One region of the Ralstonia psammae genome, then DNA from elsewhere that is predicted to be linked to it. Evidence: riboswitches for the same ligand, from Rfam matches in the RefSeq annotation. Region 1 holds a riboswitch; the other holds the start of a gene.
The links. A riboswitch is a leader RNA that binds a small molecule or an ion and turns the genes downstream of it on or off. The one in region 1 is predicted to bind glycine.
Positions count from the first base shown of each region.

Region 2: another riboswitch for glycine. It lies ahead of R2N16_RS07000 (D-amino acid dehydrogenase); the one in region 1 lies ahead of gcvT (glycine cleavage system aminomethyltransferase GcvT).

Region 1 is NZ_CATZBU010000005.1:253,156-268,818, forward strand. Features, by position in the region: gene gcvP (aminomethyl-transferring glycine dehydrogenase) at 1-1,494, opposite strand, end outside; gene gcvH (glycine cleavage system protein GcvH) at 1,570-1,950, opposite strand; gene gcvT (glycine cleavage system aminomethyltransferase GcvT) at 1,998-3,125, opposite strand; glycine riboswitch at 3,253-3,380, opposite strand; glycine riboswitch at 3,393-3,490, opposite strand; gene R2N16_RS13315 (hypothetical protein) at 3,617-3,943, opposite strand; gene R2N16_RS13320 (YadA-like family protein) at 4,226-7,435, opposite strand; partial or broken gene R2N16_RS25520 (ESPR domain-containing protein) at 7,451-7,570, opposite strand; gene R2N16_RS13325 (UvrD-helicase domain-containing protein) at 8,081-10,201, shown strand; gene hemN (oxygen-independent coproporphyrinogen III oxidase) at 10,916-12,400, shown strand; gene pyk (pyruvate kinase) at 12,425-13,903, opposite strand; gene R2N16_RS13340 (glycerate kinase type-2 family protein) at 14,531-15,663, opposite strand, start outside.
Region 2 is NZ_CATZBU010000003.1:27,300-42,962, reverse strand. Features, by position in the region: gene R2N16_RS07005 (porin) at 1-116, shown strand, start outside; gene R2N16_RS07000 (D-amino acid dehydrogenase) at 184-1,437, opposite strand; glycine riboswitch at 1,583-1,678, opposite strand; gene eutC (ethanolamine ammonia-lyase subunit EutC) at 1,743-2,534, opposite strand; gene R2N16_RS06990 (ethanolamine ammonia-lyase subunit EutB) at 2,555-3,937, opposite strand; gene chrA (chromate efflux transporter) at 4,159-5,394, shown strand; gene dbpA (ATP-dependent RNA helicase DbpA) at 5,410-6,807, opposite strand; gene R2N16_RS06975 (hypothetical protein) at 6,822-7,007, opposite strand; gene R2N16_RS06970 (PHA/PHB synthase family protein) at 7,696-9,444, shown strand; gene R2N16_RS06965 (efflux transporter outer membrane subunit) at 9,445-10,971, shown strand; gene R2N16_RS06960 (HlyD family secretion protein) at 10,968-12,041, shown strand; gene rbbA (ribosome-associated ATPase/putative transporter RbbA) at 12,005-14,821, shown strand; gene R2N16_RS06950 (ABC transporter permease) at 14,834-15,663, shown strand, end outside.

The DNA of each region.
Region 1 (15,663 bases):
GTTGAACACCGGGTGCGTCAGGTACGCGCTCTGGCGCACGAGCGAGGCCGGATACGCGTCGGCAACGCCCGCTTCGGTCTTGTCGAAGTCCGGTGCGGCAGCGTGGGCGGCGTGCGCGAAGACTTCCCACAGCGCAACGACATCCGCGCGCGTGACCGTCTCGTCCAGCGAGATGCCCAGGCGAGTCTCGTCGATCTGGCGCAGGTTGATGCCGTGCGCCTGCGCAGCGATGTGCAGGTTGGCGGTGCGCGGGCCGGTGGCGACCGTGAGCGTGTCGAAGAAGGCGTCGGCTTCCAACGTGTAGCCGATCGCGCGCAGGCCGGCGGCCAGCGTGGCGGTCAGGCGGTGTACGCGCTGGGCGATGCGCTTGAGGCCTTGCGGGCCGTGGTAGACGGCGTACATCGACGCCATCACGCCCAGCAGCACCTGCGCGGTACAGATGTTCGAGGTGGCCTTCTCGCGGCGGATGTGCTGCTCGCGCGTTTGCAGCGCGAGGCGGTAGGCGGGGTTGCCCTGCGCATCGACCGTCACGCCGACGAGGCGGCCCGGCATGGAACGCTTGAACGCATCGCGCACGGCCATGTAGCCGGCGTGCGGGCCGCCGAAACCGAAAGGCACGCCAAAGCGCTGCGTGTTGCCGATCACGACGTCGGCACCCCATTCGCCCGGCGCGGCCAGCAGCGTGAGCGCCAGCAGGTCAGCCGCCGCAACGACCAGACCGCCGGCAGCGTGCACGGCGTCGGTCAGCGCCTGGTACGTCGACAGATCACCCAGCAGTGCACCGTTGGCGCCCGGGTATTGCAGCAGCACACCGAACGCGTCGTGCTTGGCAGCGTCGGCCGCCGGCCCCGTCACCACTTGCACGCCGATCGGCTCAGCGCGCGTGCGCACGACTTCCAGCGTTTGCGGCAGCACGTCGTCCGCCACGAAAAACACGGTCGACTTCGACTTGCCAATGCGCTGCAGCAGCGTCATCGCTTCAGCGGCGGCGGTCGCTTCATCCAGCATCGATGCATTGGCGATGTCCATTGCCGTCAGGTCGATCACCATCTGCTGGAAATTCAGCATCGCTTCCAGGCGGCCCTGCGAGATCTCCGGCTGATACGGCGTGTAAGCCGTGTACCAGGCGGGATTTTCGAGGATGTTGCGCAGGATGACGCCCGGCGTGTGCGTGCCGTAGTAGCCCTGGCCGATCAGGCTCTTGGCCACGCGGTTCTGCCCCGCGATGCCGCGCAGCTTGGCGAGCGCCGCTTCTTCGGTCAGAGGCTGCGTGAATTCGCCCAGCGGCATGCCGTCCTGGCGGCGGATGGCCGGCGGGATCACGGCGTCGATCAGCGCGGCGCGGCTGGCGTAGCCGAGCGCGGCCAGCATCTGGGCCTGCTCGTCGGCCGATGGACCGATGTGGCGGTGCGCGAAGGCGTCGCGCGCCTCCAGGTCAGCCAGGGTGGGGCGTTCGGCGGCAAGCGCCGAGGAAGCGGGGTGCGGAGCGTTCATGGCAAGGGCTCGAAATTCAGGCAAAAGCCGATGCGCGGCGCAGGTCAGGGCACGCGCATCGGCCGGAGGACCGGCTTAGCCGATCTTGGCTTCGTAATCAGCGGCCGACATCAGGGCGTTCACGTCGTCGGCGTTGGTCGGCTTGATCTTGAACAGCCAAGCCTCGTAGGCGCCTTCGTTCACGGATTCCGGTGCGCCGGCGGCATCGGCGTTGTTGGCGACAATCTCGCCAGCCACCGGGGCGAAGATATCGGAAGCGGCTTTGACCGATTCCACCACTGCAATCGCTTCGTCCTTGGCGACGGCGCGGCCGGCTTCCGGCAGCTCCAGGAAGACGATGTCGCCGAGCTGCTCCTGTGCGAAGTCGGTAATGCCGATGGTCAGCGTGCCGTCGGCTTCAACGCGGATCCACTCGTCGTGTTCGGTGTACTTCAGATCGGCGGGGACGTTGCTCATGAAAGGTTTCTCCGGAAGATTGGTATTGGGGGATGCAGAATCGGGGTTCAGCTGACCAGCGCCTTGCCATTGCGCACGAACGGCAGTTTAACCACAGTCGCGGTCAACTTGCGGTCGCGAATTTCGACCTGTACGTCAGTGCCGATGGCCACGTCCTTGGGCAGGCGCGCAAGGGCAATGGAGAGCGACAGGCTTGGGCTGAAGGTGCCGCTGGTGATCTCGCCGTCACCGGCGGCAGTGATGACCTTCTGGTGGGCGCGCAGCACGCCGCCCTTGTCGCGCAGGATCAGGCCGACGAACTGGTCGCGCTGGCCGCCGGCTTGCAGCGCGGCCTTGCCGGTGAAGTCGCGTTCGCTTTGCAGGTCGACGGTCCAGGCGAGCCCGGCATCCAGCGGCGAAACGTGTTCGTCCATGTCCTGGCCGTAGAGGTTCATGCCGGCTTCCAGGCGCAGCGTGTCACGCGCGCCGAGGCCCGCCGGGCGCACGCCGGCGTGCAGCAGGCGCTCCCACACACCGGCAATCTGCGCGGCCGGCACGACCAGCTCGAAGCCGTCTTCACCGGTATAGCCGGTACGGGCCACCATGATCTCGCCCACGTTTTCCACGGCGACGAAGCCGGCGTTGAACGGCTTGAGCGCCTCGCCCACAGCCTGCGTGCCGGGCAGTGCGGCGTAGGTCTTGGCGCGCGCGTTCGGGCCTTGCACGGCCAGGATGCCCAGCGGCTCGGCGCCCGCGTTGTTGTCTGAGCGGCGCGGCGTGATGGTCACGTCGGTGCCGGCGGCTGCGTTCTGCGCGACGATCCATTCCAGGTCCGTCGGTGCGGTGCCGGCGTTGACCACCAGGCGGAACCAGTCTTCGCGGAAGAAATAGACGATCAGGTCGTCGATCACGCCGCCCTTGGGGTTGAGCATGCAGGTGTAGAGCGCCTTGCCCGGCGTCTGCAGCTTGTCGACGTTGTTGGCGATCAGCCCGCGCAGGAAGTCGCGCACGCGTGCACCGGTGAGGTCCACCACGCACATGTGCGAGACGTCGAAGACGCCGGCGTCTTGCCGCACGGCATGGTGTTCTTCGATCTGGGAGCCGTAGTTGACGGGCATGTCCCAGCCGCCAAAGTCGACCATGCGGGCGCCCAGCGAGCGGTGGATGGCATTGAGCGGCGTGTGTTGGAGCGTCATGGAATCTCTCGGCTGATGGCGCCGCCGTGGCCAGGCGCAGCGCATTGAACGGGGACCAGAAAAGCAAAAAGGCCACCCGCGCAGCCTGATCCCTCATGGTGACGCCATGAAGATCATCAGCTGCGCAGATGGCCCCTCTGTCCTTGGTACCTGAGAGATTGCGAAGCGGGGCGCATAGCGGTGCGCGCCGTTCGTGAGCCCCTTCGGTGGGCGCCCGCAGTGGTCGTGCGGCGCCAGCTCTCCAGAGTGCGGTCGGACGCATGTCCGCCGATCCGCCCGGTCCTGGATGCCTGAGAGTTTTCGGGTGCTACCCCTTCGGCGGTGCCTGGCCGTGTACGGCGGGCACGCTCTCCCGGATGGATGGGCGGAATTTACGGAAGGGGGGCTGGATTGTCAATTGGGGCCGGCCGGTGCGCCCCGCCGGGCGCAAAAGACGACGGCCACACCTCATGCCGGTGTGGCCGATGCGCGGGTTGCCGGAAAGCCGGTGCTTACTTGCCGATCTGGCGGCTCACCTGGTTTTCCTGCTGGTTCAGTGTGCGCTGTTCCTGCTTGGTGATGTGCCCACCGTTTTGTGAAGCCATGTCGCGCTCTTCCTGGCGAATCTGACGGTCTTCCTTGTGCAGCTGGCGGGCCTGGCCCTTGGTGATCTCGCCTTCCTTCACTTCATTGTGGATGCGCTTGTTCTGGTTGGCGAGGCGGTGGTTGACCTCGGCGCGGCGCGGGTGGTCCTTCTGCCATTGCGTCTGGGCAAAGGCGCCGGTGGTAGCAGACAGGGCGACGGCGCTGATGGCCAGGGCTTTGACGATGCGGTTCATGGTGCGTTCTCCGGTGGGCGGCCGACCGATTCAGCCGCTGTCCTGTCCATAACGGCCTGCCGCGCATGGTCGCTTACGGCGGTCGTGTAACGGCGCGTAAGCGGTGTAACGGCCCGGGGTAAAGCGAGGGGCGCAAACGAGTGCGCGTGACGCAACGAGTCTGGCGTGCCACGCGCAGTGGCACAGGACACGAGATCCAGGTGCTGTATCGACCACAAACAAGAAGGGGGCCTCGGCCAACCAAGCCCATGCGCCCTCAAGGCAACGCGAGGAACTAGCCGCTTACCAACCGTAGCCCGCTGCCACACCCACGTTGTATTCCGTGCCGCCGGCAGTGGAGCCGCCAATCGTCACGTTTGCGCGCGAGCCGATCTTGCGCTGGTAACCGATGGCCAGCGCGGTCTGGCCGCGATACAGCCCGGTGCCGATGGCCATACGGTTCTCAGTCTGCAGGCCGGCCACGCTGGCCACCATGGTCGACATGGCGGCGTTCATGGCACCCAGGCGGTTCATGCGGCTGTCCATCTGGTCGAAGCGCTGGTTGACCTGGCTTTGCAGGGTGTCGATCTGCCCCTGCACGCCCGCGACCTTGTCGTTCATCTGCTTGACGTTGACCGCGTCGGTGTCCTGCACGCCAGCCATGACGTTGGTGATCTGGCGCTCGCTGCCCTGCGAGCCGACCGACACCGTGTTGTCACGATCGGCCACCGAGTTGTTGCCCAGCGACACGCTGTTCGTGGCGTTGGCCTGCGCGTTCGCGCCCACCGCCGTGCTATTGGTGCCGCTGGCCACCGAGTTGCTGCCCGTGGCGGCGGCTTCGGTCTTCGTATCGGTGTCGTTTCCGTTGCCGTCGAGCATGTTCGCGCTCTGGTCGCCTTGCTCCAGGGTGTTCACGCGGGTGTCGAGGTTGGCCAGTGCGTCGCCCACGTTGTTGTACTGCTGGCCTCCGATGAAGTGGTACGACGGTGCGGTCCATACGCCATTGGTGAGGCTGGCGCCACCGCCCAGCGCGCCTGCCACGCGCTGGTAGCTGGCGTTGAGCTGGCTGCCCGTCACGGCGTCCTTGCTGCCGTCGGCGATGCTGCCGTCCGTCAGATTGGTCAGCTTGGTGCCGTTTGCGCCGCCCAGCGTGGCGGATTCCTTCGAGGCGTCGTCGTAGGTCACCACGCTGGCCACCGTGCCATCGGGGTTGACCATGCCGGCCTTCATCAGTTGGCGCAGATTGACGGCGTCGGTGTCGTCCGTGCCGTCGGCCACGTTCTTGATCTGCGTGGCGCTGCCGCCCTTGTTCAGCGTCAGCGTGCCCTTGGAGGCGTCGTCGTACTGAACGGCGCTGGATTGCAGTGCCGCCACCTTGTTGTCCACGCTCTTGAGCTGGCCAACGTTGGCCGCGTCCGTGTCGGCCGTGCCAGCCGTCACGTTGGTCAGCTTGCGGGTGATAGCGTTGCCGGAGGCATCCTTGCCGCCCAGGCTGATCTGCGTGCCGGCGCCGTCCCCGTCGATGGTCAGGTCGCCCGTTTCCGCATCCTTTTGCACCAGGCCCACCGAGCCGGAGTTCATCTGACCGGTCAGATTGCTGATGCTGTTCGCGTTGGCGACGGTGCGGGTGTCGAGGTTGCCCAGCGCGTCGCCCACGCTGTTGACGGTGGTCGCGCCGTTGTTGAGCGTGTAGGTGGGCGCGGTGATCTTGCCGTCGCTGCCCACGGTGGCGCCGCCACCCAGGGCATTGACCGTGGCGGTGGCATTGGCGCTGGCGATGGCGCTCAGCGTGTTGACGTCAGTCTGCACCGCCTTGACCTGGCCGACGTTGGCCGCATCGGTATCCGCCGCGCCAGCCTTCACCCCCGAGATCGTGCGATCGCCATCCGTGCCGGCCACATTGATGCTGGTGCCGCCCGTGCTGCCGGCCACGCTGATGGCCTTGGTGTCGGCATCCTGCTTGACCAGACCCACCGAGCCGGAGTTGATTTGGCCCGACAGCGTACTGATGTCGTTGGTGTTTTGCGTGACACGTGTGTCGATGCTGCTGACGGTGTTGGTCAGGTTGGTGACGTTGGTGTTAGTCGTACCGATGTCCGTCTTGGCCTGGGCGATGTCGGACGTGTTCTGTGTCACCCGCGTGTCGATGCCGCTGACGGTCGTCGAGAGGTTGTTGACGTTGGTTTGCACCGCGTTGACGGCGGTGTTCATTTGGCCGACGTTGGCCGCATCGGTATCCGCCGCGCCAGCCTTCACGCCCGAGATCGTGCGATCGCCATCCGTGCCGGCCACGTTGATGCTGGTGCCGCCCGTGCTGCCGGCCACGCTGATGGCCTTGGTGTCGGCATCCTGCCTGACCGGGCCCACCGTGCCGTCCTTCAGGCCGGCAATGTCGGTCGTGTTGGTCGTGGTGCGCGCGTCGAGGTTGTTCAATGCCGTGCCCACGCTGGTGAACGTCTTGCCGTTGTCCAGCGTGTAGGTCGGGCCGGTCAGCTTGCCGGTGGCGTCCACCGCCGCGTCGCCGCCCAGGGCGTCGGCGGATGCTTGGGCGTTATCGACGACCGTTTGTTTGACGGTGTTCAGCTGGCCCAGGTTGACCGCGTCAGTGGTCTGCTGGCCGTTGGCGACATTCACCAGGCGGCGGTTGTTGCCGTCCTTGTTGGCGAAGGAGATGTCCGCGCCGTCGGCATCCTTGCCGATGGTGACGGTCCGGGTGCTGGCGTTCTGCTGCACGATACCGAGCGAACCGCTGGCGAGCTGGTCGACGCGGTTGTTGGTGGTGAACAGTTGCTTGCCCGTGACGGCTTCGGTGCTGGTGTTGCTCAGGGTGCCGTCCTTCACGCCGGAGAGGGTGCGCGCGCCGGCCGTGCCCGCCACGCTGACGCTGGTGCCAGCGATGTCCTTGCCGATGGTCAGGTTGTTGGAGGCGTCCTTTTGCACCAAGCCGGCCGTGCCGTCGGTCAGGTTGGTGATGTGGGTGGTGTTGGCGTCGGTTGCCGTCTTGTTGGCCGTGACGCGCGTGTCGAGGTTGGTCAGCGCCGCGCCGACGGTGTTGACCGTCGTCTTGTTGCTGTCGAGTGCGTAGCTTGGCGCCGTGATCGTGCCGTCGGCATTGAGTTGGGCGCCGCCGCCCAATGCAGTGAACACACCCTTCAACTGCGAGACGTTCACGGCGTCGGTGTCTGCTGTACCTACGCCCAGATTCTTGATTTGCTGACCGGAAAACGAGGCATTGGAGTTAAACGTGGCGGCGCCCAGCAGAGAAATACCGGCGTCACCCTTCAGTTCGAGCAGCCCAGTTCGATAGCCGGTTACCCGGGCGGTAGAGGCGGAAAAGCCGGCGAGCCCGTTGGTATCCCCGTAGTTGTTGAGGCTGAATGAGGCGGAGGTTGAAGTGCAGCTGAGCTTCCCCGAGCCATTCGAGCCATAGCCTGTCGAGTTGGCAGGTGTGGTCGCGTCACACAGTTGCAGGCCGCCATTCGCAGTTTGGGCGTGGACGCTTGGAGCGGACATAAACCCGCCACCAAGAAGCGAGGCGGCCAACAGCATCGAGGCTGTACGCCCTTTTCCTCGACCGCAAGCGATCTCCGACGCCACCATCCACAGTCCCGTGGATTTATTCCGAATAACGCGATAAGTCTTGTTCATTTAACAACCCTCAAATGATCTTGAATTCGGCGCCGATTTAAACGATGTGTCGGCGGCCCGGCCGTTTGGTGGTAACGGAAAATGGTTTCTGATGCGTTTCGTTAAAAGAGTAATTTCTCGTTGTGCGCTGCAAAATGAGAAAACTCCGAAAGGCGGTGGATGGAATAAAGCCGTCCAGACGGCTCGGTGCGCCCACGAATACAGGCAGGAAGAAGGGAAGCGGGCGCGTCGGGTGCGCCCGGGAAGCCCCCGGCCGTGGCGGGCGCCTGCACGAAGAACGGGGAGTCCGTCGACACAACAAGTTACGTCTTCGTATGGCTTGATTCTGGGGATGCCGCTTGTACGAATGAATCAGAAAACTCCTATTCCGCTCCCTGTGGCCAGCGCGCCCGCAACCATCGGCCGATGGCACGCCCTCGCGGGGCCGGGCCCCCGGGGAGGGCGCCCGCGCGTGCTACCATCGCCCTCCGCTGTACGTTCCCGCCTGCTTTTTTCTTCCGCCGCTCCCCCATGTCTTCCGGTCTCGCCCACGGGCTCAACGCTGCCCAATCTGAAGGTGTGCATTACCTCGACGGCCCGTGTCTGGTGCTGGCCGGGGCCGGCTCCGGCAAGACGCGGGTGATCACGCAGAAGATCGCGCACCTGATCCTGGACAAGGGGTTCGAGCCGAAGCACATCGCTGCGGTGACCTTCACCAACAAGGCGGCCAAGGAAATGCAGGAGCGCGTCGCCAAGCTGATGGACGGCAAGACACGCGAAGACGGCAAGCGCATCCCCATCAAGCAGTTGACGGTGTGCACGTTCCACTCGCTGGGGGTGCAGATTCTGCGGGCCGAAGCCGAGCACGTCGGCCTGAAGCCACGCTTCTCGATCATGGATTCGGACGATTGCTTCGGGATGATCCAAGAGCAACTGGCGACCACCGACAAGCAGTTGATCCGCCGCGTGCAGAGCACGATCTCGCTGTGGAAGAACGGCCTCGTCGACCCGGACACCGCGATTGCCGAGGCGCTCGCCAACAACAACGTTGATGACCACCAGGCCGCGCTGGTCTACCGCAATTACGTCGCGACGCTGCACGCGTATCAGGCGGTGGACTTTGACGATCTGATCCGTATTCCCGCCGAGCTGTTCGCTCGCAATGAAGAGGTGCGCCTGAAGTGGCAGAACCGCCTGCGCTACTTCCTCGTCGATGAATACCAGGACACCAACGCCTGCCAGTACCAGCTGCTGAAGCTGCTGGCGGGCGGCTCGCACCTGCGTGCGCCGGCCTTCACGGCGGTGGGCGACGATGACCAAGCCATCTACGGCTGGCGCGGTGCCACGCTCGACAACCTCAAGCTGCTGCAAACGGATTTTCCGAACCTGAAGGTCATCAAGCTGGAGCAGAACTACCGCTCCACGGTGCGCATCCTGAACGCTGCCAACGCGGTCATCGCGCAGAACCCGAAGCTGTTCGAGAAGACGCTGTGGAGCGAACACGGCATGGGCGACGCCATCAACGTGACGAGCGCAAATGACGAAGAGCACGAAGCCGAGAGCGTGGTCTTCAAGCTTTCCGCCCACAAGTTCGAGCGTCGCGCACAGTTTCGGGATTACGCGATCCTGTATCGGGGCAACTTCCAGGCGCGCCTGTTTGAGCAGATCCTGCGCCGCGAGCGCATTCCGTATGTGCTCTCGGGCGGGCAGAGCTTTTTCGACAAGGCCGAGATCAAGGACCTGTGCGCCTATCTGCGGCTGATTGCCAATGCGGATGACGACCCTGCGTTCATTCGCGCCATCACCACGCCCAAGCGCGGCGTGGGCAACGCGACGCTGGAAGTGCTGGGTTCGTTCGCGGGGCAGGCCAAGGTGTCGCTGTTCGAGGCGGCGATGATGGGCGGCATCGAAGCGCAACTCGCGCCGCGTCAGCTGGAGCCGCTGCGGGTGTTCTGCGAATTCATCGTGAGGCTTTCAGACCGCGCCGCCAAGGAGCCCGCCGCCACGCTGCTCGACGAGATGATGGAGGGCATCCACTACGAGGCCTACCTGTACGACACCTACGACGAGCGCCAGGCCCAGAACAAATGGACCAACGTGCTGGAGTTCCTCGACTGGCTCAAGCGCAAGGGCACCAAGCCCGAAAAAGAAGACGGCGAAGAGGCCACCGGCTTCGACAATGCCGATGGCCTGGCGGACACCGGCAAGAACCTGCTGGAGCTGACGCAGACCATCGCGCTGATCAGCATGCTCGAAGGCAAGGAAGAAGACCCGGATGCGGTGCGCCTGTCCACGCTGCATGCGAGCAAGGGGCTGGAGTATCCGCACGTGTTTCTGGTGGGCGTGGAAGAGGGCATCCTGCCGCATTGCCGTGAAGATGACGATCTGACCGACGAGAAGATCGAAGAAGAGCGGCGTCTGATGTATGTGGGGATCACGCGGGCGCAGCGCAGCTTGCATATCAGTTGGTGCAAGAAGCGCAAGCGTGCGCGGGAGACGGTGGTGTGTGAGCCGTCGCGCTATATCGCGGAGATGAAGCTCGGGGAGGATGCCGGCCCGACGCCGGAGGACACGATGCCGGCGATGTCGCCGAAGGATCGGTTGGGGGCGTTGAAGGGGTTGTTGGCGGCTAAGAAACCAGTGGCTTCGTGATTGGGTTTTTGGTTTTGCCTTGGTGGTCCATCTCCTTTTCGTTCCCTGCCGGGACCGACTTACTTTTCTTTGTCTTGCCAAAGAAAAGTAAGCAAAAGAAAGGCGCGCCCGAGATGGCGACTTCCCCTTGGATTTGTGTCGCGGGGAGGGAGGGGAGGCAAACTCGCTGCGCTCAGACAGCCTCCCCTCTTTATCCTCCCCGCAACAAAAATCCAAGGCGCCATCTAGGGCTCAACGTCAAAAGAAAAAGGCCAACCCATCGCGCGGTTGGCCTTGTCGTTTGGGCGGGCGCCCCGAGGGTTCGGGTTTGGTTTTTGTCCTTTGACTTTCCTGCCCTAGATGGCGCCTTGAATTTCCGTAAGCGGGCGGAAACAAGACGGGAAACTGTTTGAGCGCAGCGAGTTTTTCCCGTCTCCGCCCGGTTATGGAAATTCAAGGAATCTTTCGCCATCTCGGGCGCGCCTTTCTTTGCTTACTTTCTTTGGGCAAGACCAAAGAAAGTGAGTCAGCCCCGGCAGGGGATGAAACAAGGGATGCACCAACAACCCAAAACCCCGAAAAGACCCGTCGAAGACCTGCACTGTTGTGCCGTTGTGCCAGCCCGCGTGCAGCTAGCAACGCTTTGGTCCAGGCATCGACCGACGTTGACACACATCAACGCGACGCCGGCACCGCAGTTTTAGGATGAACCATCGCCCCCACAACAATCGCCCCATGTTTCCGTTCGCCAAACGGGCCGACGCTCCGTCTGCCGCAAATGACACCGCCTTCCGCTGGTCGGCGCCGCAGGTGCGCGCGCTCGCACAGCGCTTTGATACGCACGGCCCGCGCTACACCTCGTATCCGACGGCCGACCGCTTTCACAACGGGTTCGGCAACACCCACTATCTCGACGCCTTGCACCGCCGCGCCGCGATCGCGCCGGCGCTGCATGCGCCGCTGTCGCTGTACATGCACCTGCCGTTCTGCGCGAACCTTTGCTATTACTGCGGGTGCAACAAGGTCATCACAAAGGATCGCTCGCGCAGCGCACGCTACGTTGAAACCCTTGCGCGCGAGATGGCGATGGTGGCCAACCAGATTGGCCCTCTGCGCCGCGTGACGCAGTTGCATTGGGGCGGTGGCACGCCCACGTTCCTTGCGCACGACGAGATGCGCGCCGTGATGGCCGCCACGCGGGAGCATTTCGATCTGGCCAGCGATGCCGAGATCTCCGTCGAACTCGATCCGCGCCATGCCGACGACGCCACGCTTGAAGTCCTGGCCGACATCGGCTTCAACCGCGCAAGCCTTGGCATTCAAGACTTTGACCCCGACGTCCAGCGCGCCGTCCACCGCATCCAAAGTGTGGAAGAGACGCGCCGCGTGGTCGACACCGCGCGCCGGCTTGGCTTCGAGTCGATCAGCTTCGACCTGATCTACGGCCTGCCGCATCAGCGCACGGACACCTTCAATGCCACGCTCGACCGCGTGCTGGAGATGGCGCCCGATCGGCTGTCCGTCTACAGCTATGCGCACCTGCCGCACCTGTTCAAGGCGCAGCGCCGGATCGACATGCTCGCGCTCCCCACCGCTGACGAAAAGCTCGACTTGCTCGCCATGACGGTGGAGCGCCTTGTCGCCGAGGGCTATGTCTACATCGGTATGGACCACTTTGCGCGGCCCGACGATGCACTCGCCATCGCGCAGCGTGAAGGCCGGCTGCAGCGCAATTTCCAGGGCTATTCCACCTACGCCGATTGCGACATGCTGGCATTTGGTGTGTCCGCCATCAGCCGCGTGGGCGATGTGTATGCGCAGAACGAAAAGGACCTCGACGCGTACTACGCGCGCGTCGACGCAGGGGAGCTGGCCGTGCTGCGCGGCATGTCGCTCACGCCCGACGACCACGTGCGCCGGGCGTTGATCGGCGAGCTGATGTGCGGGTTTGAATTGGACATGCGCGCATTCGGCGCACGCCACGGGCTGGACTTCAAGCGCAGCTTTGCGGACGAGCTTGCCGCGCTGGCGCCGCTGGAAGACGCCGGCCTGCTGAAAGTCGGCGACGAACGCATCGTCATCACGCCGCAAGGGCGGCTGCTGGTGCGGCGCATCGCCATGGTGTTCGATGCGCACCTGCGCGAGGCAGGCACGGAGCGCGCGGTAGAAGCCGAGGGCAAGCCCGTCACCTTCGTCCCGCGCTACTCCAAGGTGGTCTGATCGACCGACTGGCCCGAAGGCACGTTAGACCGTTGCCGGCTCGGGCTGCAGTGCAGTGGTTTCGGTTTGTGCGGTGACCAGCGTCTGCGGCCAGATCTCCGCCAGGCGCAGCAGGTTGGTCGAACCGGCCTGACCGAACGGCATGCCCGCCGTGATGGCGATCTGGTCGCCAGACACGGCAAAACCTTCGCGCGCGGCGGCACGGCAGGCTGCATCCACCATTTCATCGACGTTGTTCACGTCTGGGCTGACGGTGCTGTGCACACCCCAGGCAATCGCCAGCCGGCGCGCGGTGTCCAGCCGCGGCGTGATGCTCACGATGGGCGCAAGCGGCCGCTCGCGTGCGGCGCGCAGGCTGGTCTTGCCGCTGGACGTGTAGGTGACGGTGGCCACCGCGCCCAGGATGTGCGTGACGTCGCGCAGGGCCGCGCAGATGGCATCCTGGCGCGTGGGCAGGGGGGCCTGGTGCTGCGCATCGATCAGGTTGCGGTACAGCGGATCGCGCTCGGTCTCGGCAATGATGCGGTTCATGATGCTGACCGCCGCCACCGGGTGCTTGCCGCTGGCCGATTCGGCCGACAGCATCACGGCATCGGTACCGTCATACACGGCGCTGGCAACGTCGGAGGCTTCGGCGCGCGTCGGCACCGGCGCTTCGATCATCGATTCCAGCATCTGCGTGGCCACAACCACCGGCTTGCCGTGCTGGCGCGCCATGCGCAGGATGCGCTTCTGCACGCCGGGCACGCGCTCGGGCGGCAGTTCCACGCCCAGGTCGCCACGCGCCACCATCAGCGCATCGGAGGCCTGCACGATGTCTTCCAGATGCAGCAGCGCGGCGGGCTTCTCGATCTTGGAGAGCAGGCCGGCGCGGTCGCCGATGATCTCGCGCGCGGCGATCACGTCTTCGGCGCGCTGCACGAACGACAACGCAATCCAGTCCACCCCCAGCGAGAGCGCGAAGTCCAGATCGCGCAGGTCTTTCTCGGTGAGCGCGGGGATGGGGATCACGGCGTCGGGCACGTTCACGCCCTTGCGGTCCGACAGCGGGCCGCCATCGACCACGCGCGTGATGATGGCCGTCGGGTCGGCGGCTTCCACAGCCAGGCGGATCTTGCCGTCATCGAGCAACAGCGATTGCCCCGGCGCGGCAGCCGCGTACAGCTCCGGATGCGGCAGATGCACACGCGTGACATCGCCTGGCGTCGGATCGCGGTCGAGCACAAAGCGATCACCGTTCTTGAGCACGACGCGGCCTTCGGCGAACGTACCGATGCGCAGCTTCGGGCCTTGCATGTCAGCGAGGATGCCGATGGGGCGGCCGGTCTCAGCCTCCACCGCGCGTACGGTGTCGTAGCGCTTGCGGTGGTCTTCGTGCGAACCATGGCTGAAGTTCAGGCGGAAGACGTCCGCGCCCGCGTCGAAGAGCGCGCGGATGGTGTCTTTGTCGCTGCTGGCGGGGCCGAGGGTGGCTAGGATTTTGGTGTTGCGGAAGCGGCGCATCTTTGATGGCTCCGGTGGGCTGGCTATTGCTTGCTGCGTTTGCGGACCTTGGTGGTCCATCTCCCTTTCACCCCCTGCCGGGGGCGACTCACTTTCTTTGTCTTGCCAAAGAAAGTAAGCAAAGAAAGGCGCGCCGGAGATGGCGACCCCTTCCTTGAATTTGTGTAACCGGGCGGAGACGGGGAAAACTCGCTGCGCTCAAACAGTTCCCCGTCTTTGTTCCGCCCGCTTACACAAATTCAAGGCGCCATCTAGGGCAGGGTACGGCCACACAATCTGTGTGCTGTCCTAGTTGGCTCCGTTTGTTGCTGTGTTGCTCGCATTGCTTCGCGTTGTGTTGCTGGTTCCTGCTGCAGTCGTGGTCGATGGTTTGGCCGTTGACTTTGTTGCCCTAGATGGCGCCTTGAATTTCTGTTGCAGAGAGGAAAAAGAGTGCAGGCCTGTTTGAGCGAAGCGAGTTGCCTGCACTCCCTCTCTGCGACATAAATTCAAGGAGTGGGTCGCCATCTCGGGCGCGCCTTTCTTTGCTTACTTTCTTTGGCAAGACAAAGAAAGTGAGTCGCCCCCGGCAGGGGGTGAAACAAGGGATGAACCAAAAACATCAATCCATCCCCGCATCCAAATCACTCACCCGGTAATCAAGATCGCCCGAAAATCATTCACATTAGTCCGCGTAGGCCCAGTCACAATCAAATCGCCCAGCGCATCAAAAAAACCATACCCGTCGTTGTTGTCGAGCATCTGCTTGGGCCTCAACCCAGCCGCTTCGGCACGCACAAGGCTATCTGGCGTCAGCATCGCGCCCGCGTTGTCTTCCGACCCATCGATGCCGTCGGTGTCGCAAGCAATCGCATGCACACCCGGCAGACCCTCCAACGCCACGCCCAGCGCGAGCAGGAACTCGGCATTGCGGCCACCGCGGCCGTTACCGCGCACCGTCACCGTCGTCTCGCCACCCGACAGAATCACGCACGGCTTGGTGAACGGCTGATTGCGGGCCACGATCTGCCGCACGATGCCGGCGTGCACTTCCGCCACATCGCGCGCCTCGCCTTCAATGCTGTCCGACAGGATGTGCGCCTCATAACCGAGTGCGCGCGCCTGTGCGGCCGCCGCTTCCAGCGCGTGCTGGGCCGTCGCGATGACGTGGCTGCGATGGCCATCGAAACGTGCATCGCCGGGCTTGGGGGTTTCGCCCGCGCCGGTTTCCAGATGCCGGCGCACCGCTTCAGGCACGTCGATGCCGTATTTGCTGATCACGGCCAGCGCGTCCGCGCAGGTGGTGGCGTCGGGCAGCGTCGGACCGCTGGCGATGAGCGTCGGGTCATCGCCAGGAATATCGGAGATGAGCAGTGTCTCGACGCGCGCCGGTGCGCACGCCAGCGCCAGGCGCCCGCCCTTGATTGACGACAGGTGCTTGCGCACGCAGTTCATCTCGCCGATGCTCGCGCCGCTCTTGAGCAGCGCACGGTTGACGGTCTGCTTGTCGCCCAGCGTCAGGCCTTCGGCCGGGGCGGCCAGCAAAGCCGAGCCCCCGCCCGAGATCAGGCAGAGGACAAGGTCGTCTTCCGTCAAACCGTCGAGCAGGCCGACCATGCGTTGCGCTGCACGTTGGCCCGCCGCATCGGGCACGGGGTGCGACGCCTCGACGATTTCGATGCGACCGTTCGTGCCGGGCGCACGGCCGTGCCCGTAACGCGTGACGACCAGCCCAGACAGCTCACCCTTCCAGTGTTGCTCCACCGCCTCGGCCATCGCCG
Region 2 (15,663 bases), on a different contig from region 1:
GCCTGCAGGGCGCCTGGATTGCGCTGAACAGCGCGACCACGTTCAGCAACTCGGGCAACACGTATGGCAACAACTCGCGCCTGGGTGTCATGCTGGGCGTGCGGCACAAGTTCTGACCGCTTTGGTCGTTCTCGCAATGAAAAAGCTCGCCAGAGTCTTGGCGAGCTTTTTCTCTTGCTGCGATCAATGCACCGGGCAGTCGCGCGCGATCACGTCGCCCACCATCGCGGCCGTGGCGCCGGACAGCGTCCAGCCCAGGTGCCCGTGGCCCGTGTTGTAGAACACGCGTGCATGCCGCCCACGGCCGACGCGCGGCATCATGTCCGGCATCATCGGGCGCAAGCCTGCCCATGGCACCACGCGCGACGTGTCAATAGCAAAGTTGCGGCGCGTCCAGGCCACCAGGGGTTCGATGCGATCCGCACGGATGTCGCGGTTGTAGCCGTTGAACTCTGCCGTGCCGGCCACGCGGAAGCGGCCAGTGCCCAGGCGGCTTGTCACGATCTTCGCGCTCTCATCGAGCAGGCTGACCCACGGCGCGCCTTGCACGCTGGCGTCGTCGTCCAGGTGCACGGTAATCGAATACCCCTTGACCGGATACACGTTGATGCGATCGCCCACCAATTGCGCGATCTGCCGGCTGCCCACGCCCGCGCACACGACCATCGCGTCGGCGGCAAGGTCCTGTACGACATTCGCCGCCTTGGTGGAAAGGCGGTCATCCAGTGTGGTCTGCAGCCGGAGGCGAACGCCGGCTTCAGTGGTTTCCACATCCCGCACATCCACGCCTTGCATGAAGCGAACGCCCCGCTTTGCGCAGGCCTGTGCGAGGCCGCGCGTGAACTTGTGGATGTCGCCGGTGGCGTCGGATTCGGTGAAGTAACCGCCGTAGTAGGTGCCGCGCAGTGTCGGCTCAATGGCAGCAATGTCTTCGGGGCTTACGGCGTGGCGCTCAAGCCCGCCGGCGACGAGCAGCGCGTTGGCCTTGCCTGCTGCCGCAAAGCTCGCCTTGTCGTGGTAGACGTGCAGAATGCCGCGTTTCTGCAGGTCGAAATCGATCTGCTCCCGTTCGGCCATCGCAAACAGGTGCTTGCGTGCCTCGATGGCCATGCGCGTGGTTTCGATGGTGTTGCGGCGGTAGTGCGCGATGCTGGCCACGAACTCGCCGATCCATGAGTACTTATGCCACGACGGCTTGGGATTGAGCAGCAGAGGGGCGTCGTTGCGCAGCATCCATTTGATGCCTTTGAGCAGCGTGCCGGTGCTGTTCCAGACTTCAGCGTTGCTGGCGGAAAGCTGCCCGCCGTTGGCGAACGAGGTTTCCATGGCCGGATACAGGTGGCGGTCGAGCACCGTGACCTGATAGCCGAGTTGCGAGAGCGTGTAAGCGGTGGTGACGCCGGAGATACCGGCGCCGACGATGACGATGTGCGTCATGGCGGTCCCTATGGAGTGATGTCATGACCGGACGATCCGGTCGGCTCACCCCATCTGTCTCGGGACCTGAGAGCTTGGGCGTCAGCAGCGCTGGCGCCTTCCCCTTCGGTGGGCGCGCGCGTGCACGCCTCTCTCCAGATTCGCAGTCGACGCCACAGTCCTTTTGCCTGAGAGTTTCCGGGGTGGTTGCTCCATCGGCGCCGGGCGTAGATTTCAGCCCGGTCTCTCCTGCGGCGTGTAGCAGCTGTCGTTGGTGCGCCAGCCGCGCCTGCATGCTGCCGGTGTCGGCAGCGGAGGGGAGTGTGTCACGGGTTGTGACGTTCGGCAAGTCGGGCTGACTCGGGGGAAACGGCTGGCGTGTCGTCTTTCAGGTCTACGCCACTGCGGCCAAGCGCCAGCGCGCCATTGAGCAGGAACACCAGCTTGGTCGCTGCCTGGTCATAGGTCAGCCCAGCCGGGCGCACATTCGAGATGCAGTTGCGCTCTGCATCGGTACGGCCGACGCGCGGCCCATGGGTCAGGTAGATGCCCAGGCTGTCAGGCGAACTTAAACCGGGCCGTTCGCCAATCAGCATCACCACCTGCCGCGCGTCGAGTAACGCGCCGATCTCGTCACCCAACGCCACACGGGATTGCTCGGCCACGACGACGGGCCCGATTGACCAATCCCTCGGCAGACGCTCACGCACGCGATGCAGGAGCGGAACACCGTGGCTCTGCGCGGCCAGCGCCGACAGCCCATCGGCAATCACGAAGACCACGTCGAATGGCTGCATGGCCCGCGCGGCTGCGAGCGTTGCCCGGCTGGCATCGTCAAGCTGGCGCCCAAGATCGGGGCGGCGCAGATACTGGGTGCGGTCTGCCGCCGCGCTGTGCACGGCGAGGGCAGTGAAGCCGCTTTGCGCTAGCGCCTCGGCCAGTGCTGCACGGTCTAGCGGCAAATGCACGGCATCGCGCGCCTGGGCATGCGCCACGCCAAAGGCGAGCACGGCGTCGGTCGTCTGACTGTTGCCGGCGCGGCCTAGCGCGATGCGTGCGTCGGTAAAGGCGCGCAGATGTGCCCAGGGGTTCGGCTGAACGAGGTTCTGTTTCGACATGTCCGGGTTTCTGACGGCGCTTATAGCGCCTGCGCCAGCTGTAGCAACGGTTGCCGCGCCGTGGGGTCTTGCAGGCGGCCAGCGGGGTCGACAATGCCCATGCTCTGCAACCACGCCTCGAACTCGGGTGCAGGCCGCAGGCCGAGCGTGTCGCGCAGATAGAGCGCGTCATGAAACGACGTGCTCTGGTAGTTCAGCATGATGTCGTCGGCGCCCGGCACGCCCATGATGAAATGGATGCCCGCCACGCCAAACAGCGTGAGCAGGGTATCCATGTCGTCCTGATCCGCTTCGGCGTGGTTGGTGTAGCAGACGTCGCAGCCCATTGGCAGGCCCAGCAGCTTGCCGCAGAAGTGGTCTTCCAACCCGGCGCGGATGATCTGCTTGCCGTCGTAGAGGTACTCCGGGCCGATGAAACCGACCACCGTATTGACCAGCAATGGCGAAAACGCCCGCGCCACCGCATAGGCACGTGCTTCCATGGTTTGCTGATCGACGCCGTGATGCGCATTGGCCGACAACGCGCTGCCCTGGCCGGTCTCGAAATACATCACGTTGTTGCCGACCGTACCGCGCGCCAGGCTCTGCGCAGCATCATGCGCCTCGTCCAGCAAGGCGAGGCTGATGCCGAATCCCGCATTGGCCTGTTCGCTGCCCGCCACGGACTGGAACACCAAGTCCACCGGCGCGCCCTGGTCGATGGCGCGCACGGTGTTGGTCACGTGGGTCAGCACGCACGACTGCGTGGGAATGGCGTAGCGATTGCGCAGCTCATCGATCAATTGCAGCAGGGAAACGATGGCGCCGAGGTTGTCGCCGGCAGGGTTGACGCCGATGGTCGCATCGCCGCAGCCGTAAAGCAGGCCATCGATGATCGACGCGGCAATGCCTTTGGGGTCGTCCGTCGGATGGTTGGGCTGCAACCGGACCGACAACCGGCCCGGCAAGCCGATGGTGTTGCGAAAGCGTGTGACCACGCGGCACTTGCGGGCCACGGCAATCAGATCCTGATTGCGCATCAGCTTGCTGACCGCAGCCGCCATTTCGGGCGTGATGCCGGGCGCGACGCTTGCCAGTGTCTGGCTGTCGGTCTCATGCAGAAGCAGCCAGTTGCGGAATTCGCCCACGGTGAGCGAGGCGATCGGCCCGAAGGCCTGGGCGTCGTGCCGATCGAGAATCAGGCGCGTGATCTCATCCTCTTCATACGGCACCAGCGCTTCGTTGAGGAACACTGACAGCGGCACATCCGCCAGCGCCATGCGCGCGGCCATGCGTTCGGCTTCGCTGGCGGCGGCCAGGCCGGCCAGGTAGTCCCCCGATCGCGCGGGGCTGGCCTTGGCCAATAGCGTTTTTAGATCGTTGAATACATGGCGCTGTGCGCCAATGGTGTAAGCAAAGTGCATGATGGGATACGCGTGGGAAGCCAGCGAGGTGACCGCGATGCCTATCGTGCCACTTTAGCCGCCATCGACGCCGATCGTCCGCTGCGATGGTGTCTTCGCAGACGGGGCCAATCAATCTTCAGTGCCATCGTGAGATTTCGGCCCTATCAGGGACGGCCGTTTTGATGCCACAGAGGCAATGTTCTAATACGAATCTCTCAAACGTCGATATCTCATTGCCAATGACCGCCTCCGCCACACCGTCCCGCATACGTCAGGCGGGCTCTGCCATGGAAGTGTTGGCGGTCTTTCTCAAGCTGGGCCTGACCAGCTTCGGTGGGCCGGTCGCACATATCGGCTATTTCCGACGTGAATTTGTGGAGCGCCGCCGCTGGCTGGACGATGCAACATTCACCGACCTCGTTGGGCTGTGTCAGTTTCTGCCGGGGCCTGCCAGCAGCCAGGTCGGATTTTCCGTCGGTCTGCTTCGGGCCGGATGGCGCGGTGGGTTGGCGGCATGGTGTGGCTTTACGCTGCCTTCGGTTGCGCTGCTGCTGGCCTTTGCGATGGTCGCGCCGGGCCTGGGCGGCCCGCTTGGCAGTGGCTTGATCCACGGTTTGAAGCTGGTTGCGGTTGCAGTGGTGGCGCAGGCCGTGTGGGACATGGCGCGCAAGCTTTGTCCTGACTGGCAGCGCGCAGCCATTGCGTTGATCAGCGTCGCCGTGCTCAGCGCGTTGACGACCGTGTACGCGCAACTCGTCGTGATTGTGCTCGGTGCCCTGCTGGGGCTGGCGTTGTGCCGATCATCCTGGCCGGCTGGCGGAGGTCCGAGGGCAGGGCACGGCGCCGCATTCCGCGTGTCTCACGTGGCCAGCATCGTCAGCCTGGTGCTCTTCTGCGCGCTGCTGTTCGGGCTTCCGGTTGTGACGGATCTCCATCCATGGAGGCCCGCGAGCGTGTTCGACGCATTCTATCGTTCGGGCGCGCTGGTTTTCGGGGGCGGGCACGTCGTGCTTCCGTTGCTGGAACAGCAGACGGTCGCGACCGGTTGGGTCGCGTCGAACGATTTTCTGGCGGGCTATGGTGCCGCGCAAGCCGTGCCGGGGCCGCTATTCACCTTCGCCGCTTTCCTCGGCTGGACGATGGGCCCGGGGATCAATCACTGGGCCGGCGCCGCGCTTGCAACGGTGGGCATTTTTCTACCGGGCTTGCTGCTGGTCATCGCGGCGCTGCCTTACTGGCAGGCATTGCGCGCGCGGCCTTCCATGGCAGCGTTGCTGGCTGGCGTGAATGCGGCAGTGGTTGGGTTGCTGGCGTTTGCGCTTTACACGCCGGTCTGGACAAGCGCCGTGCGGTCATGGCGCGATTTTGCTGTCGCTGCGATTGCGTTCCTGCTGCTGACGCGATGGAAAACGCCACCCCTGGTTGTGGTGGCGTTCTGTGCGGCAGCGGGAATGGTTGCCGCCGTGCTGGTTTGAATCAGGGCAGGGGCGTCATTCGTCCATCAGCCGAACCCTGACCTTCTTGCCTTTCACCGTGCCGGCGTTGAGCTTGCGCAGCGCGTCGCGTGCGACGCCGCGCTCGACCGCGACGTAGGTCGAGAATTCGGTCACGTTGATCTTGCCGATCTGGTCGCCGCGAAAGCCTGCATCGCCGGTCAACGCGCCGAGCACATCGCCGGGGCGGATCTTCTCCTTGCGTCCGCCGAGAATCTGCAGCGTTTCCATGGGCGGCAGCAGCGGTGCGTCGTTGCCGGTATCAAGCTCGTCGAGCGGATGCCATTCGACCTCGCGGCCCAGCGCCTGCTCGATGTTGCCGACTCGCCCCATCTCGTCCATGCTCGCGAGGCTCAGCGCCCAGCCGTTCTCGTCGGCGCGGCCCGTGCGGCCAATCCGATGGACGTGCACTTCGGGGTCGGGCGTCACGTCAACGTTGATCACCGCTTCGAGCTGTGCGATGTCGAGCCCGCGCGCGGCAACGTCGGTCGCGACGAGCACCGAGCAACTGCGGTTCGCGAACTGGATCAAGACCTGATCGCGCTCGCGCTGCTCGAGTTCGCCATGCAGCGCGAGGGCGTGGATTCCCTGTGCGCGCAGCACATCGAGCAGGTCGCGGCATTGCTGCTTCGTGTTGCAGAACGCGAGCGTGCTGACCGGCCGGTAGTGCTTGAGCAGCAGCCCGACCGCATGCAGACGCTTGTTGTCGGGCACCTCGTAGAAGCGCTGGCGGATCTTGCTGTCGTCGTGGCGCTCTTCGAGCTTCACTTCCTTTGGATTGCGCAGAATCCGCTGGCTCAGCTTCGCAATGCCTTCCGGGTACGTCGCCGAGAACAGCAGCGTCTGCCGGTCGGGCGGGCACTGGCGCACGACCGTCGCAATGTCGTCGAAGAAGCCCATGTCGAGCATGCGGTCGGCTTCGTCGAGTACGAGCGTCTTCAGTGCACCGAGCGCGAGATTGCCGCGCTCCAGATGGTCCATGATGCGCCCCGGCGTGCCGACGATGACATGCGCGCCGTGCTCAAGGCTTGCCGCCTGCGGACGCATCGGCGTGCCGCCGCAGAGCGTCAGCACCTTCACGTTTTCTTCGGCGCGCGCCAGCCGGCGGATTTCCTGCGCGACCTGGTCGGCAAGTTCGCGCGTGGGGCAGAGCACCATCGCCTGCACGTCGAAGCTGCGCGCATCGAGCTGTGCGAGCAGGGCGAGCGCAAACGCTGCGGTCTTTCCGCTGCCCGTTTTTGCCTGCGCGATCAGATCATGGCCCGCAAGTGCGATAGGCAGGCTCGCAGCCTGGATCGGCGTCATGTCGGTGTAGCCGAGCTGTGCAAGATTCGCGAGCACGGCGGGGGCGAGCGCTAGGGTGCTGAATGGCATGCTGGTCGGTTCGATGGTCATGTTGTTGCGCTGAGTCACTTGTTCGGCTTGCCTTCGAGTTGTTCGTAGACGACGGTGCCGTCGTCAGCCTCGAAGCGTTCGACATAGTTGCGCGCGCCGCATAGCGCACAGCGGAACAGCGGCCCTTGGCCCTCATCCTTGATGACAACGTCGGACAGTTCCCACTGCGTGCCGCAGCTCTGGTTTATGCAAGTGAACACGATTTTCTCTGATGGATTCTTTGTTGCGCCTCGATGACGAGGCAGGTGGTCCAGGGCCACGCCCTTGATCGGGCGCAGTGCGCCGCTGTCGATCTCAATGCAATACCTCAGCCGGAAATGGCCTTGCTGCGCCATTCGTAGGGGATTGCGCTGCCCTTGTTTATTCGGAAACTGACGTATTTTGCCGGGTCAGGCCAGCAGAGACGCTCAAGCCGTGAACCAAAAGAACGCGTGTGGGGCATGTCAGTCAAGGCCAGCGCGAATCGATCGATGAGACGCTCGCGCCGTTTTTACCATGCAAACACTCGGTTTGGGGCGAACAGGTGGTGATTACGTCTCGTCTCGAGGGGATAGCCTCATGCGCGATGTCGCATACCGGGCAGGGTCCACGCCGAGCGCCCCATGCATTCTGTTGTTGCAACAGATTTGTGGGTGCACCGTTGGGTGCGATGGAGAGGTATCCGATGTTGCAGGCCGCCACGGTTTCCCCGCCGGACTCTAACACACCCCTATAGGTCCGTGACGCGCCGCCCGGTCACCGCATTCCTTTTGGGAGCAGCCGATGGTGTCGGTTCTGTGAAACCGCCTAGAGTCCGCACTCTTGTCTCGGTTTGAGATGTATCAAGTCCATGCCCTGGCCGCTGGCATCTAATGGGTTGCACATTCGCAATCGTTTGACGCCCCGACCATGCGCACCGCCGCCGTGCCGTCTTCGCCGACAGCAGAGCAGATTGATTTGCCGTTTCACGCCGCCCTTGCCCGCGCATCGAATTCGCTGTCGCTTGCATCAATGGAACTGGCGTTGCTCGATTGGGCACTGCACTTGGCCGTTTCGCCCGGCAAGTGGCTGGATCTGTGCCGCTTGGCGCTGACGCAGGCCGAACAACTCGAGCGTTACATCCGCAGCTGCATGGCGTCCGGCCCCCAGGAGGTGTGTCTTTGCGTCCAGCCGCCGGCCCACGACCGTCGTTTCTCGGCCGAGGAGTGGCGCCTGTGGCCGTTCAACGTGCTGCACCAAGCCTTCCTGTTGACCGAGCAGTGGTGGGAGGCGGCCACGCACGGCGTTTGGGGTGTCGCCAAGCATCATGAGGACGTGGTTGCCTTCGCTGCACGTCAATGGCTCGACATGATGTCGCCAGGCAACCAACTGGCAACCAACCCGATTGTCCTGCGGCAGACCTTCGAGCAGCACGGCAGCAATCTCGTGCGCGGCGCGCTCAATGCGCTTGACGATCTGGAGCGCTCCATGAGCGGCGCGCCGGCTGCCGGTACCGAACGCTTCATGGTGGGCCGTGACGTGGCCATAACACCCGGCAAGGTGGTCCTGCGCAACCGCCTGATCGAGCTGATCCAGTACACGCCGGCCACGCGCAAGGTTCAAGCCGAGCCCATCCTGATCGTGCCGGCATGGATCATGAAGTACTACATCCTGGATCTGTCGCCGCAGAACTCGCTGATCCGCTATCTGGTAGAGCAGGGCCATACCGTGTTCTGCATCTCCTGGAAGAACCCGGACGAGGCGGATCGCGACCTCGACATGGATGACTACCTCAAGCTCGGTGTTTTCGCCGCGCTCGATGCCGTCAATGCCATCGTGCCGGGCCAGCGCGTACACGCTACCGGTTACTGCCTCGGAGGTACGTTGCTGGCCATTGCCGCTGCTGCCATGGCGCGCGATGGCGATGCACGGCTGGCGTCCATGACGCTCTTTGCCGCGCAGACAGACTTCTGCGAGCCGGGCGAGCTGGGCCTGTTCATCGACGAGGCGCAGGTCAGTCTGCTTGAAGCGCAGATGGAGCAGACCGGCTATTTGCGCGCCAGCCAGATGGCCGGAGCCTTCCAGATGCTTCGGTCGTACGACTTGCTGTGGTCGCGCGTGGTGGGGGAATACCTGCTGGGCGATCGTGCACCCATGAACGATCTGATGGCCTGGAACGCCGATGCCACGCGCATGCCCGCGCGCATGCACAGCCAGTACCTGCGGCACCTGTTCCTGAACGACGACCTGAGTGAGGGCCGCTACCCCGTCAACGGCAAGCCGGTGGCCTTGAACGATATCGACCTGCCCATCTTCGTGGTGGGCACGTTGACCGACCACGTGGCGCCATGGCGCTCGGTCTACAAGCTGCATCACCTGACCGAGGCGGAGCTGACGTTCGTGTTGACAAGCGGCGGCCATAACGCAGGCATCGTCAGCCCGCCGGCCAACTCGCATCGGCGGTTTCAGATGCAGACACGCCACGTTGGCGAGACATCGGCGGCGCCCGATGACTGGCTGGCATCGGCACCCACCACCGATGGTTCGTGGTGGCCGTCATGGCATGCATGGCTGGTTGCGCATGCATCGGGCTCGACACTGGTTGAACCGCCGAAGATGGGGCCCCCCGGACTGCCGCCACTGGCCGATGCGCCCGGCACCTACGTGCTGGAGGCATAGATGGGTGTGCTGAAGCAACTCCGGGCGTGTGGCGGGTACGCCGGCGCGCGTATGGCCGCCATGGCAGCCACCGCCACTGCGCTGGCGCTGTCGGGTTGCATCTCGATGGCGCCGCCTTACGAGGCACCCGCGCTGCCCGTGGCCCAGCACTACGACGGCGACGATGGCCGCGATGGCCTGTCAGCCTCCGCCACCGGCTGGCGGGCGTACTTTACCGACAAGCGCCTGCAGGCGTTGATTGCGCAGGCGCTGGAGAACAACCGCGACCTCCGCACTGCCGTGCTGCGTGTGGAAGAAGCGCGTGCTGCGTTTGGCATCCAGCGGGCGGAGACATTTCCACATCTCAATGCACAGGCCGGCATCAACCGGCTGAGCATTCCGGCAGATCTGAGCCCCTTCGGCATGCCGATGCGTGTAAGTCAGTACCAGGTGGGTGCCGGTGTCTCCAGTTGGGAGATCGACTTTTGGGGGCGTGTGCGCAACCTCAACGACGCCGCGCTGGAAAGCTACGTGGCTTCCGACGCCGCGCGCCGTGCGGTGGCGCTTGGGCTGATCGCGCAGGCGGCTGACAGCTACCTGGTGCTGCGTGAACTGGACGAGCGCATCGTGCTGGCACAGCAGACCGTGGACAGCCGCACCGAGACACTGCGCATCTTCTCGCGCCGTGTGGCGGTGGGGGCGACTTCACGATTGACTCAAACACAGGTCGAGACGCTGCTGACCCAGGCGCAGGCACTGCTGACGCAATTGCAGCAGGCACGCGACGCACAGGCGCACGGCCTGGCGTTGCTCGTCGGTAAGCCCATCGACCTGCCACGGGTAGCCGAGCCGCTTGACGAGCACCGCATGCTGGCCGAGCTGCGCGCAGGCCTGCCTTCCGATCTGCTGACGCAGCGCCCGGACATTGCTGCCGCAGAGCACCGGCTGCGTGCCGCGCACGCCAGCATTGGCGCGGCACGTGCGGCGTTCTTCCCCCGCGTGGCGCTGACCGGCGCTTACGGCACGATCGGCCCGGAACTGGGCAATCTGTTTGCACCCGGCACGCGCGCCTGGGTTTTTGCGCCGAGCATCAGCCTCCCGCTGTTTGAGGGCGGCAAGCTGCGCAGCAACCTCGACCTGGCAGAAGCCCGCCGAGACCTTGCCGTCGCCGGCTACGAGAAGACCGTGCAGAGCGCTTTTCGCGACGTGTCCGACGCGCTCTCCGCACGCAAGTGGCTGGCCGAACAGCTGGGCATCGCTCAGGCCGCACTGGCAGCGCAGACCGAACGTGCTCGGTTGTCGCAACTGCGCTTCGACGCCGGAGCGTCGACGTTCCTGGAGGTGCTCGACGCCCAGCGCGATCTGCTGGCCGCGCAGCAGCAACTGGTGCAGGTGCGCCGCGCGCTTCTCTCTAGCCGCGTTGGTTTGTATGCGGCGTTGGGCGGCGGCGCGCAGGCCGTCGAATCCGCATCCGATCCGCAACCCCATCTGAGCCTGACGCCGCCCCCGCGCGTATCGGGCGGAACATCGGGCCGAACAACACCATGATCACGACTCCCCAACAACGATGGATTGCCTTGCTGGCGGCTGCCCTGGTGGTGGCCGGTGGGGCTTTTGCGTGGAAGGCCTTGCGGCAAGACGGTCCCGGCAAGGGCTTTGCAAGCGGCAATGGCCGCATCGAGGCAACCGAAATCGATGTGGCCACCAAGCTTCCCGGCCGCGTGCAGGACATCCTGGTGGACGAGGGCGACTTCGTAACGGCCGGCCAGCCGCTTGCGCACATGCAGATTCAGGCCCTGGAAGCGCAGCGCGACGAGGCCCAGGCACGCCAGCAGCAATCCGTCTCTGCGGTGGCGAGTGCACAGGCCCAGGTGGCCGTACGTGAGGCGGATCGGCAGGCTGCTCTGGCGCAGATCGCCCTGCGCGAGAGCGACCTGGATGCCGCGCAGCGCCGGCTAGCGCGTTCCGAAACGCTGTCGCACGAAGGCGCATCGTCGATGCAGGAGCTGGATGACGACCGCGCCCGCGTGCGCGGCGCCAAGGCCGCGCTGGTGGCGGCGCGCGCGCAAGCCGAGGCGGCGCAGGCGGCGGTATCGGCAGCCCGTACACAGGTGGCGGGTGCCGGCGCCACCGTCAAGGCGGCAGACGCCACCGTACTGCGCATCAAGGCCGATATCGATGACAGCGCCTTGGCGGCCCCGCGCGACGCCCGTGTGCAATACCGCATTGCCCAGCCCGGGGAGGTACTGGCCGGCGGCGGGCGGCTGCTCAACCTGGTGGATCTGTCCGACGTCTACATGACCTTCTTCGTGCCGGAGGCGGACGCTGGCCGCATCGCCATGGGCAGCGAGGTGCGGATCGTGCTCGACGCGGCGCCGCAATATGTGATTCCGGCGCGCGTGTCGTTTGTGGCCAGCACCGCGCAATTCACCCCTAAGACCGTGGAGACGGCCAGCGAGCGCCAGAAGCTGATGTTCCGCGTCAAGGCGCAGATCGATCGCGATCTGCTGCGCAAGCACCTGAAGCTGGTGAAGACGGGCCTGCCCGGCATGGCGTGGCTCAAGCTCGACGCGCAGGCCGAATGGCCGGCCAACCTGGCGATCAAGGTGCCGCAGTGACCCGGTTTGCCGACCCATCCACCTTGCATGACCCGCGTCTGGTGCCGCCGGTGGTCAGCCTTGCCGGCGTGAGTCTGCGCTACCGCAAGACGCTGGCGCTGGATGACCTCACGCTCGACATGCCTGCCGGCTGCATGGTGGGGCTGATCGGTCCTGACGGCGTGGGCAAGTCCAGTCTGCTGTCGTTGGTGGCCGGCGCGCGGGCCCTGCAGGACGGTGCCGTGCATGTGCTGGGCAGCGACATGGCCGACCGCCGTGCGCGCGCCACGGTCGGCCCACGCATCGCATACATGCCGCAAGGGTTGGGGCGCAACCTGTACCCCACGCTGTCGATCGAGGAAAACCTGCAATTCTTCGGGCGCCTGTTCGGCCACGATGCAGCGGAGCGCCGTCGCCGCATTGATGCCCTCACGGCCAGCACCGGTCTGCGGGCGTTTCTCTCCCGGCCTGCGGGCAAGCTGTCGGGCGGCATGAAACAGAAGCTGGCGTTGTGCTGCGCGCTGATCCACGACCCGGATCTGTTGATCCTGGATGAACCGACCACGGGTGTCGACCCGCTCTCGCGCAGGCAGTTCTGGGATTTGATTGCCAGTATTTGCGCCGCGCGCCCGGGCATGAGCGTGATCGTGGCCACCGCCTACATGGAGGAGGCCGAACGCTTTGACTGGCTGATCGCCATCGACGGGGGGAAGGTGCTCGCTACCGGCACGCCGGCCGGGCTGCGCGGCCGCGCGGGTACCGATTCGCTTGAGGCCGCTTTCATTGCGCTGCTGCCGGCGACGCGCCGGCAGGGGCATCGGCCCGTGGTGGTGCCACCTCTAATGGCCGGCGCGGAAGACGATGTGGCCGTGCAAGCGAACGGCCTGACCATGCGTTTCGGCGATTTTGTGGCGGTCGATCACGTGGACTTCCGTATCCGTCGGGGAGAAATCTTCGGCTTTCTCGGCTCCAACGGCTGCGGCAAATCAACCACCATGAAGATGCTCACCGGCCTGCTGCCCACCAGCGAAGGTCAGGCGTGGTTGTTCGGCCATCCGGTCGACCCGAAAGACATCGACACACGCCGGCGCGTGGGCTACATGTCGCAGGCGTTCTCGCTGTATGGCGAACTGACCGTGCGCCAGAACCTCGTGCTGCATGCACGCCTGTTCCAGGTGCCCGAACCCGAGGTGCAGTCGCGTGCGGCTGAGATGCTGACCCGCTTTGGGCTCCAGGAGGTGTCTGACAGCCTGCCCCAAAGTTTGCCGCTGGGCATGCGGCAGCGCTTGTCGCTCGCCGTGGCGATGGTGCACAAGCCCGAGCTGCTGATCCTGGACGAGCCGACCTCCGGCGTGGACCCAGTCGCGCGCGACATGTTCTGGCGCCTGATGATCGACCTCGCCCGGCGGGATCGCGTGACCATCTTCATCTCCACGCACTTCATGAACGAGGCGGAACGATGCGACCGCATCTCGCTCATGCATGCCGGGCGCGTGCTGGTGAGCGATTCGCCCGCGGGGCTGGTGCGCGCTCGCGGCACACACACGCTGGAGCAGGCGTTCATTGCCTATCTGCGGGAGGCGGCCGAAGCAGCTGCGGGTGCCGACGAGGTTGCCGCGCCGCTGCCGGTGCGCCCAGCGCAAGCCAACGCGCCTACCGGCATATCCGCCCGCCGCCGCTTCAGTCTTGCGCGTGCATTGAGCTATTCGCAGCGTGAGGCGCTGGAACTGCGCCGCGACCGCGTGCGCGCCACGCTGGCTCTGCTGGGCACGGCCATCCTGATGTTCATCATCGGATACGGAATCAGCCTGGATGTGGAGAACCTGACCTACGCCGTGCTCGACCGCGACCAGACCATGCTCTCGCGCGACTACGCGCTCAATCTGGCGGGCTCGCGTTATTTCATCGAAAAACCCCCGATTCGCGACTACGCTGAGTTGGACCGCCGCATGCGCAACGGCGAGTTGTCGCTGGCGATTGAGATCCCGCCAGGCTTTGCACGCGACGTGGAACGCGGCACGGCCGTGCAGATCGGCGCCTGGGTGGACGGTGCCATGCCCACCCGCGCGGAAACCGTGCGTGGTTATGTGCAGGCCATCCACCAACTCTGGCTGGCGGATGCGGCCGTGCACCGGCTGGGGGTGCGGCTTGCGACGCCCAGCACCATCGAAACGCGCTATCGCTACAACCCCGACGTGAAAAGCCTGCCCGCCATGGTGCCCGCCGTGATTCCAATGCTGCTCATGATGATTCCCGCCATGCTGGCGGCATTGTCGGTCGTGCGGGAAAAGGAGCTGGGGTCCATCATCAACTTCTACGTGACGCCGGTCACCCGTGCGGAATTCGTGCTGGGCAAGCAAGCGCCGTACATCGTGCTGGCCATGCTGAACTTCCTCCTGCTGGCGCTGCTGGCGGTGACGGTGTTCAGTGTGCCGATCAAGGGCAGCTTTGCGACGCTCGCGTTGGGGGCGCTGATCTTCGTGACGTGTTCGACGGGTTTTGGGCTGTTTGCGTCCACCTTCACGCAAAGCCAGATCGCGGCCATGTTCGTCACCATGATCGGCACAATCATTCCGTGCGTGCAATTTGCAGGGCTGTTTAATCCAGTCTCGTCGCTGGAAGGGGCGGGGGCCGTGATCGGACGCATGTATCCGGCCACGCATTTCCTGACCATCAGCCGGGGCGTGTTCAGCAAGGCGCTGGATGTGGGCGCCCTGGGCAGCGCATTCTGGCCGCTCCTGGCAGCGGTGCCGTGCATCCTGGGTGCCACGTTGCTGATGCTGCGCAAGCAGGATCGGTAGGAGAGCCACACCATGCCCGGCCTTCCGACAGATCGCCGCTCGGCCCGCCTGAGCAACATCTTCCGCCTTGGTATCAAGGAGTTGCGAAGCTTGGCGCGCGACCCGATGATGCTGGTGCTGATCGCCTACACCTTCACGCTATCGATCTACGTGGCGGCCACCGCCATGCCGGAGAGCCTGCACAACGCCTCGATCGCCATCGTCGATGAAGACAGCTCGCAGCTGTCGGCGCGCATTGTCTCCAGCTTCTATCCACCGCATTTCCGCTCGCCGGCGGTCATTACGCTCACCGAGGTCGACCCCGGCATGGACAGCGGCCGCTACACATTTGTGCTCGACATCCCGCCCAACTTCCAGCGTGACGTGCTGGCTGGGCGCACACCGTCAATCCAGCTCAACATCGACGCCACGCGCATGAGCCAGGCTTTTACCGGCAACGGCTACATCCAGCAGATCGTCTCGGGCGAGGTGAACGCGTTCCTGCAGCGCCACCGCGCCGCGCCCGCCACGCCGGTCGACCTGGTATTGCGCGCGCGCTTCAACCCCAACCTGGAACAGACGTGGTTCGGCTCGTTGATGGAAATCATCAACAACGTGACCATGCTCTCGATCATCCTGACCGGCGCCGCACTGATCCGTGAACGCGAGCACGGCACGATCGAGCACCTGCTGGTGATGCCTGTCACGCCGTTCGAGATCATGATGTCCAAGGTCTGGTCGATGGGGCTCGTGGTGGTGCTGGCCGCGCTGGTGGCACTGGTGTGCGTGGTGCAGGGCGCATTGCACGTACCGATCGAAGGCTCGATCCTGCTGTTCATGCTGGTGGCCATGCTGCATCTGTT